2 regions of the Commensalibacter oyaizuii genome follow, and region 1 is predicted to be linked to the other one. Evidence: riboswitches for the same ligand, from Rfam matches in the RefSeq annotation. Region 1 holds a riboswitch; the other holds the start of a gene.

Region 1 (4,552 bases):
ATCGTGTTTCCGTACCATACGCGTCGATTACGCAGACAAATGCGTCAAAAATTATTAAACGGATTGCATCGTTTGGCTAATTCCACAACCCTTCCACTAGGAAGGAAGTGGATACATTTTGTTTCTGTTTCTTTTGTTATGCTTATGCGTCAATTAAGTGAGGAACAAAATAGTAATTTAACCAATACATATCGTCGTGGTTGCATGGCTGTTATGTTAATAGGGATAAACGTCATTCGTTTACAGGCTATGGTCAATAACGATATTATGACAGAGGATGTTAAAAATATATTAAGGGTGGTTTTGCGTCGCATTGCTCAGTTTAAAGGTGATAAGGCTAGATATGGCCAACATGCAAGAACAGTTTTGATTGCCTATAGAGCAATTGCTAAGTTTAGAAAAAGAGAAGAAACAGAACGTAATTTAGCCGTTAGGATAGAAGTTAGTGCGGCTATCTCTTCTTTGATCTTGATTGCATATGCATTAAATAGAAACGCATCGTTCCTTAAGGTAAAATCCCATAATATGCTTTTTTATTAAAATCTTTATTTTTGAAAAACGAATTTTATATAGATAAATATATTTAAAATTTGTAGTAGTTGTAAAAATAGAATAAAGTAAATAAGTTTTATTATTTAATTTCATTTATTTAAATCATATTAAAATTTTAAAGGTTTCTTGTGGCACGACTACAAACAGTCACGTCGTGGCTGGACAGGCATTTAATCTTATCAAAAGCATATATACAGTCTTTTGGCTGGATATATGCGCCATCTCGTTCTGCATTTTTATTTGCATTGCGTACGACAATTGCGTCCTTTTTGGCACTGGGTATTGCGCTGTGGATGGAATTGGACAGTCCCAAATGGGCACCCATGACGGTTTGGATTTGTGCGCGTAATACGTCGCGTGGTGAGACAATTTCAAAAGCGTATTGGCGGGCTGTGGGAACAATTTTTGGTGCAATTGCAGCCATTATTTTGGTCGCGATCTTTCCACAACAACCATGGCTATTTAATCTGGCGGTAACGTTCTTTTTAGCTGTTTGCGTATGGTTTGGAACCTGTATGCAAAGTTTTAAAGCCTATGCAATGGTTTTAGCAGGTTTTACTTGTGCAATCATTGCGTTTGGGTCAGTTAACAACCCCGATGGAATTTTTATGCTGGCAATGTCGCGGGCCACTTATATTTTACTTGGGGTATTATCAGATAGTGTAGTTGGACGATTTTTTGATTTTAATTTAGATAGACATGCCCGCCAGCAATTAAATGATAATTTATTATTTGCGATTAAAGGAACCGTTCAATCCGTTGCAGACATGCTTTCAGGGGATGAAAAGGCTGTTGTAAAATCTCAGGAACTGTTTACGGCAATTACAAATTTCAATAATACAATAGAATTTAGGCAAATCGAAATGAATGGGCATGATCATACGGGGGATCATGCCCATGCAGCATTATTTTCAGTAACCGCAGTGTTAGCCCGTAGCACAGGGTTATCTACACAAATGAATTATTTTGGTGAGGAAACTTATGAATTTAAACTTATTATCCCTGTGGTGCAGGAACGGTTAAAAAAACTATTACGACGTATTGAAAAAGGGGAAGGTTTTCTTATTGAAAAACAACGATTAAATGCATTGCGCTGGGAATGTCGTCAACGAATTACAGATAGTTTTTATCAACAACGAGACCGTAATCGTTCTACTGATGCTGTAAAGGTCAATCAAACCATTTTTAATGATCGGATTTTATTTCGAAGTTTAAGCGAGCTATTAGGTGAATTACAAATAACATTAGATGAATATTATAAAAGCATTCATCCATATAAAAATGATCATTTCAACTTTCATGTTACCCCTCCTTTAAATTATTCTTTGGCATGGAAAAATTGTTTGCGTACATTTGTTGCCATGACCGCGGCCTGTGTCATGTGGTATGTGACGGGTTGGGACAAGGGGGGATCTGCTGCTGCATTAACAGGAATGGGATGTGCACGTTTTTGTTTATTTGAAAATCCTTCTGCTTCAACCTTTGGATGGTTTAAAGGATCGATTTATGCATTAATTGTTGGTCTTTTCCTGACTTTCGTATTTATTCCTCCAATGGAAAATATGTTCACTCTATGCGTGGTATTATTTATTCCGACTTTGATTGGGGGGTTAGGAATTGCCAATCCAAAAACATTGTCTGTTTCAGCGTCCTATGCTTCGTATTTGCCATATATGTTGTCCTTAGACAATCAAGCCCGATTGGACGAGGTAACATTTGCAAATAATGCTTTATCCTTATTTATGGGGATTATATTTGCGCTTCTTTCTTTTCGGTTGATTTATCCGTACAGCCCAATAAATACACGGTTAAATTTACGTCAAACCTTATTGAAAAATATGCGGGCAGTGCCGACTACCCATAAACGTAGCCCACGGATTTGGTTGTTTCAGACAACGGAATTATTGGTAACAATGATACGTCAGTTAAATACAACAAAAAATACGAAAGTCGTGCAGGCCTATCATTTGGGAACGATGGCCGTCATGATGATTGGGTTGAATGTTTTGCGTTTAAGGTCGATGATTGATCACGATATTATGACCAACGACATTAAGGATTTGTTGCGAATTGTATTAAGACGAATTTCTAAATTTCATGGGCGGTATGGGCGTACTGTCGTTGTTTGTCATAGTGTTATCAAAAAGCTTAGAAAACGTGAGCTTTACGAACAAAATTTGGCTGTTCGTATGGAAATTGTGGCTGCTATTGCATGTTTAACAATCATTGCTGATTCAATGGAAAAAAATGCTGCATTTTTGGATGTAACTCATCCTTTTTTACAACACGAAAAATGGAATGAATAAGGGGGTATTCAACACAGTAAAAATACGATAAAACAATTACAAATTGTTTTAACCGGGGTGTCTCTTTATAAAAAGGGGCTGAGAATACACTCGTAGAACCTGATCTGGATCATGCCAGCGAAGGGAGGAAGTAAAATGTTTAAATTCTCAAGTTATATGTATCGCTTATTTTGTGTGATGACAGCATTGCCTGTGACGGGAATGGTTGCTGTTGCAGCAGATCCAAAAAATAAACAAGACGTCCCCATATCTGAGGCGGGCGAACAGATTATGGTGACAGGCAAAGCGCCAGGATATCGAACAGCCTATGGTTTTGTTGGCAAAGATGCTGGGGGTGGATTGATTAAACCTGAAACGGCGATGAAATCAGTCAGTACTGTGTCTTCTAGTTATATTCAAATGCAAGCTCCAACGTCTAATGTATATAATTTAATCAATATGTTGCCAGGGGCAAATGTTTCCACTTCTGATCCTTATGGATTATCGTCACAGACAGATTTAACGGTTCGGGGAATGACCGGTAATTCAATAGGCTATGTTTTAGAGGGAATGCCATTGAATGATGTTTCTGACGGGTTTGGGTATTTAAACCAGTTTGTTGATAATGAGAATTTGCAATCTATCGCTTTGGCCCAAGGGTCCCCCGATTTAGGCAGTCCTGTTTATAATGCTGCTGGTGGAATAATTAATTTAAAATTGCGCGATCCTGCGGAAAAATTTGGTGGACTGATTGATCTATCTTATGGGTCACATCATACAGGGCGTGCTTTCATGCGTGTTGATACGGGTGAAATTGGTAAAACAGGGATAAAGGGTTTTATTTCTTATTCTTATACTGGGGGGAATAATTGGCGTGGGCCAGGATATGACCATCGCCAGCATATTGATTTTAAATTTTTAAAAGAGTGGGGGAATAATAATTCGATTTCTTTCCTTGGTGACTGGAATTACTCGCTTATGAGCAGTTATTATACTCCAACAAAATCTCAATGGATTGCCGATGGTGCAGGGGGTGGAAATAATTATTCTGGCACATGGGATAAAACAGCAATTGATAACAGCAATTATTGGAAATTATATCAGCAAACATTTCAACAAATTTATGTGGCTACGCCTTCTAAATTTACGTTAACAGATCGATTGCAATTTAAGGTAACTCCGTATTTTCAATATGGATATGGAAATTCACCTTATGGCACCACGCTTAATGAGATGGGATTGTGGCAAGGAACCCAACCTATTCAAGGTAAAATTGATATCCCAGGCGCGGTAGATGGCACAGCAACAGTGTTAGGGGGATGGTTTCAACGAACTTATCGTTCTGGGTTTACACCCACATTAACATTAAACTTGAAACATCATCAATTATTATTGGGATATTGGTATGATTATTCTGATGATGTTGTAACGCAACCTTTTACGCCTGTTTCTTCCAATGGACAGCCATGGGATTTATGGAGTGGTAAACATCAAAACATTCATCTACCTGACGGTCAGGAGTTATTGGCCCAAAATACGCATACGATAACCCAAGTAAATGCGGTTTTTCTGGGTGACCATATGACGTTTATGGACAATAAATTATTTATTGATGCGGGATTTAAGCAGATTTTTTTCAATCGTTCGGGGTGGAATGGATTACCAGGCCCTCAATATCGCACTGGGAATAATGTATCTAAACCACTGCCAAGATT
Region 2 (4,552 bases), 400 kb from region 1:
TCATATCATCACTTTGAAGATCCAAAGGGCCTGGATAAATATTGCCCGCGCAGTGAATTAATGCATCGATTTGACCAAAGCGTGATCGGATTTCTTGTAATAAATAATGGATTTCATTGGGTTGAGAAATATCACAAATACAACTGGTAACGTTTTTTCCAAAATGAAGTGAAATTTGTTCCATCTGCATTAAGTTTCTAGCAACCATTACGACTTTGTAATGTTTTGCCAATAAATGTTTAACCAGTTGTTTGCCTAAACCACCAGTAGCACCAGTAACGACAGCAACTTTTTTTGAACGGGTAAATATATTAAAACGCATTAGATAAATCTCAATTTAAGGAAAGAAGTATTTATTAAAATAATTTAAGCTTTTTTGGCAATAATATGCACTATAACATATTTTTGTTATAATAGTTAAACTGGATTTAAATAATATGTAAATACGATACTTTTTTTACGGATAATATTTGTTATTATCGGGGCGAGTGGGTATATATTGTTAGCTTATTGAAATAATAATAAAAGGGGACCAGTAATGCAAAAAATTGTTGTGCTAACTGGGGCTGGGGTCAGTAAAGAGTCTGGATTGGATACCTTTAGGGATGCTAATGGTATATGGGCAAAATATAGTATGGAAGAGGTCTGCACCCCAAGAGGTTTTCAGAGAAGTCCACAAAAGTTACATGATTTTTACAATAAATTACGTCAAGATTTACCGACAGTTAAACCAAACGCAGCACATATAGCATTGGCAGATTGGGAGCGAGTGATAAAAGAACGTAATTTAGAGGTTGAGTTGCTGGTTGTGACTCAAAATATCGATGATTTGCACGAACGCGCAGGCAGCAAAAATCTCTATCATATGCACGGTGAGTTATACAAGTTATGGTGTACTGCATGCGATATGAAAATAACATGGAATCAAAATTGCTTTGTGGATACGCCTTGCCCCCAGTGTGGTCAGGAAAACTTGAGACCTGACATTGTATGGTTTGGGGAAACACCTTATCATATGGATGCAATACAAAAAGCATTACTACAATGTGACTTGTTTATTTCTATTGGAACATCAGGGGAGGTTTACCCCGCAGCAGGATTTGTTGAATTGGCTGCTTCTGCTAATGCAAAAACAATAGAGTTAAATTTAGAACCTTCAGCTGGAACCTCTCGTTTTAATGAAAGCCGTTTGGGTCCAGCAACACAACTAGTACCAGAATTTGTTAAATCGTGGTTACAGCAGTATCAATCAAAGACAAGATAAGGCGTGCCTATGCAGTGTTTGAATGATTTAGTAAAAGAAATTAAAGCTTGTCATATTTGTGAAGGTTTACCTCTAGGGCCTAAACCAATCTTGCAAGCAGGGTCTGCAAACGCTCGACTGTTAATTACAGGTCAAGCCCCAGGAACGTTGGCACATAACACGGGATTAACATTTAACGACCCGTCAGGGGATCGTTTGCGTGATTGGTTACAAATTGATCGCGATGTTTTTTATAACGATCAGTTGATAGCCATTATTCCCATGGGGTTTTGTTATCCTGGTCGTTTGGAAAAGGGGGGTGACAAACCACCACGTAAAGAGTGTGCACCACAATGGCGGGATCGGCTGTTACAGGTTTTACCAAATATTCGATTAACACTATTGGTTGGGTCTTATGCTCAAAATTATGTTTTAGGCAAGGGGCAAGTAACGCAGAGAGTAAAAAATTTTCAGCAATATTTGCCTAATTTTTTTCCGTTGCCACACCCTTCATGGCGCACTCTGGCTTGGGCTAAAAAAAATCCGTATTTCGAACAAGAAATATTAGGGGAATTGAGGGTATTGGTAAAACGCGTATTGAGATTATAGAATATGTATTAGATTATAAGTATCTAATTATTATCTTATTAATATAGATTATATTTCTAGTGCTTTACCACATCATATATAATAAATACTGCATTACATCAAAATATCACAATACTTATGACGCGCACAAGGGCAGTAAATAAGAAATTCTTGTTGACTTATATGCCAGCCCTATTATCCTTAAACAATAAATAATGTCGGGGGAGTCTCAACCAAAGAGACTGAGAGGCTAGTAGAGAATATTCTCGGTTTAGCGACCCTTGGAACCTGACCCAGTTTACACTGGCGTAGGGAGACGGGATCCGTCATCAGATAGATCTGTAAGGTCAGTGATATAGAAAACATTAGTGACCAACCTCTCTTTACCGAAAATCTAAATGGGTCTTTGATTATGAGAGGGAAGAATGAGTTACAATATAGTTAAAAAGTCAAAGATCAGATTATGAAGATTTGGTCAGTGATTGGCAGTGGTGTAACAGGGTTATGTATTGCCACAACATTATGTGAACACGGTGAGGCGGTAGAAGTCATCGAGTCATCAACAATTCCAACAGCTTCTATTTTTGCTGGGGGTATGTTAGCCCCTTTTTGTGAAGGGGAAAGCGCTCCACAGGCAGTCGTTGATCATGGGGTAATGGCTATTCAATGGTGGTCAGATCATGTTAGCAGTGTTAAAAAGACAGGCACATTGGTGGTGGCCCCCCCACGAGATGGAGCAGAGTTAAATCGCTTTGCAACAATGACCAGTGATTATGAATGGGTTGTGCCTGAACAGGTCGAACCTGATTTATCCAGTCGGTTTGCACGTGGTCTTTTGTTTCCGACTGAGGCCCATCTGGATCCTCGTTTGTCGTTGCAAGAGTTAAAGCAAAATTTAATTGAAAAAGGCGTCGTTTTTCACAAGAATTCTCCTTGTGGTAAAATTATTGACTGTCGTGGGATTCAGGCAGAAGATTGCTTATCTAACCTACGTGCAGTCAGGGGGGAGATGTTAATCTTCGAATCCCACGATATTACATTCTCGCGTTCAATTCGGTTATTGCATCCCCGTTTTCCTTGTTATTTGGTTCCACGCCACAATGGGCAATTTATGCTGGGGGCAACAATGATCGAGAGCCACGATAACAGTCCAATCAGTGCACGTGCTTTGATGGAAATGTTAGGATCTGCTTATGCACTACATCCTGCATTTGCAGAGGCCAGAATTATTGAAACGGGAACAGGATTACGTCCTTCATTCCCTGATAACATGCCAGAGATTTTGTACCAAGAAGGGCGTTTTTTTGTGAATGGAATGTACCGTCATGGCTTTTTATTAGCACCGTTTATGGCACAACAATTGATGCAGAAACTTTCGCATGGAGGATAAAGATGAAGATTTATTTAAATGGTCAAGATATTGAAACACAGGCAGAAACATTAATGGTGCTATTTCAAGAACAAAAAATTGATAGTACAGCTATTGCAACCGCAGTAAACGGCGACTTTGTGCCTAGAACCGCTTATGAAACGACAAAATTAACGCAAGGGGCAAAGGTCGAAGTGCTTTCCCCGATGCAAGGGGGATAGTAATGATTTACGGTTATGAATTGAATTCCAGATTATTATTGGGTACGGCTGGATATCCTTCACCAGATATCTTAGCCAAGGCTATTATGGAATCCGAAACGGATATTATTACGGTCAGCCTTAGGCGCGAAGGGTCTGCGGGGGAGGGATTTCGTCATCTTCTAAGTCAGGTAAAAAAACGGTTTTTACCTAATACGGCAGGATGTTATACGGTTAAGGAAGCTGTTACGACCGCCCACATGGCCAGAGAGGTTTTTAATACGACTTGGATCAAGTTAGAAGTGATAGGTCATGCGGATACGCTGCAGCCAGATCCTTTTGCTTTGGTAGAAGCCGCACGAATTTTATGTCAAGATGGGTTTGAGGTATTTCCTTATACGACCGAGGATTTAATTGTCGGTGATAAATTGCTAGAGGCAGGTTGCAAGGTTTTAATGCCGTGGGGTGCCCCTATTGGTTCTGGACAGGGACTGCGCAATATTGAGGGTTTACGGACGATGCGTTCTTATTTTTCAGATGTTCCGTTAATCATTGATGCGGGTATCGGTGCCCCAAGTCAGGCCGTGCAGGCAATGGAAATGGGGTTTGACGCAATTTTATTAAATACTGCTGTGGCCAAAGCTAAAGATCCCATTATGATGGCAGGGGCTTTCCGAGATGCTATTAAAGCAGGTCATAAAGGATATCAAGCTGGGGTGATGGAAAAACGCAATATGGCTTATACCTCTACCCCTGCTTATGGTTTGGCGGATTTGAGCTAGATGGAGAAATTTTATTTGGTCACAGGATCAGTTAATTTATTGAAATTACTTGTTCCTGTTGGGGTAAAATTGGTACAATTGCGAATAAAGGATGCGCCAATCGATCAATTGCGACAACAAATAACTGAGGCCAAGTTATGTTGCCAACAATATGGGGCGACGTTGGTTTTGAATGATTATTGGCAATTGGCGTTAGAGTTGGGTATTGATTTTGTGCATTTGGGGCAGGAAGATCTACAGAACGCTGATTTTTCTGCATTGCGTCGTGCGAATATACGATTTGGGCTATCAACACACGATGAAGCAGAATTAGAGCTGGCATTATCTTTAACCCCTGCTTATGTGGCGTTGGGACCCGTATATCCAACAA

What was found. Region 1 has a riboswitch for thiamine pyrophosphate ahead of QJV27_RS10195 (TonB-dependent receptor). Riboswitches for the same ligand answer to the same signal wherever they lie in the genome.
Region 2: it holds a riboswitch for thiamine pyrophosphate, as region 1 does, so the genes downstream of both, QJV27_RS08230 (FAD-dependent oxidoreductase) here and QJV27_RS10195 (TonB-dependent receptor) in region 1, are expected to answer to the same signal.

Annotation. Positions count from the first base shown of each region.
Region 1 is NZ_JASBAO010000001.1:2,215,752-2,220,303, forward strand. Features, by position in the region: gene QJV27_RS10185 (FUSC family protein) at 1-540, shown strand, start outside; gene QJV27_RS10190 (FUSC family protein) at 681-2,858, shown strand; TPP riboswitch at 2,902-3,001, shown strand; gene QJV27_RS10195 (TonB-dependent receptor) at 2,994-4,552, shown strand, end outside.
Region 2 is NZ_JASBAO010000001.1:1,816,657-1,821,208, forward strand. Features, by position in the region: gene QJV27_RS08215 (SDR family NAD(P)-dependent oxidoreductase) at 1-322, opposite strand, end outside; gene QJV27_RS08220 (NAD-dependent deacylase) at 539-1,264, shown strand; gene QJV27_RS08225 (uracil-DNA glycosylase family protein) at 1,274-1,852, shown strand; TPP riboswitch at 2,042-2,163, shown strand; gene QJV27_RS08230 (FAD-dependent oxidoreductase) at 2,295-3,221, shown strand; gene thiS (sulfur carrier protein ThiS) at 3,224-3,421, shown strand; gene QJV27_RS08240 (thiazole synthase) at 3,424-4,182, shown strand; gene QJV27_RS08245 (thiamine phosphate synthase) at 4,183-4,552, shown strand, end outside.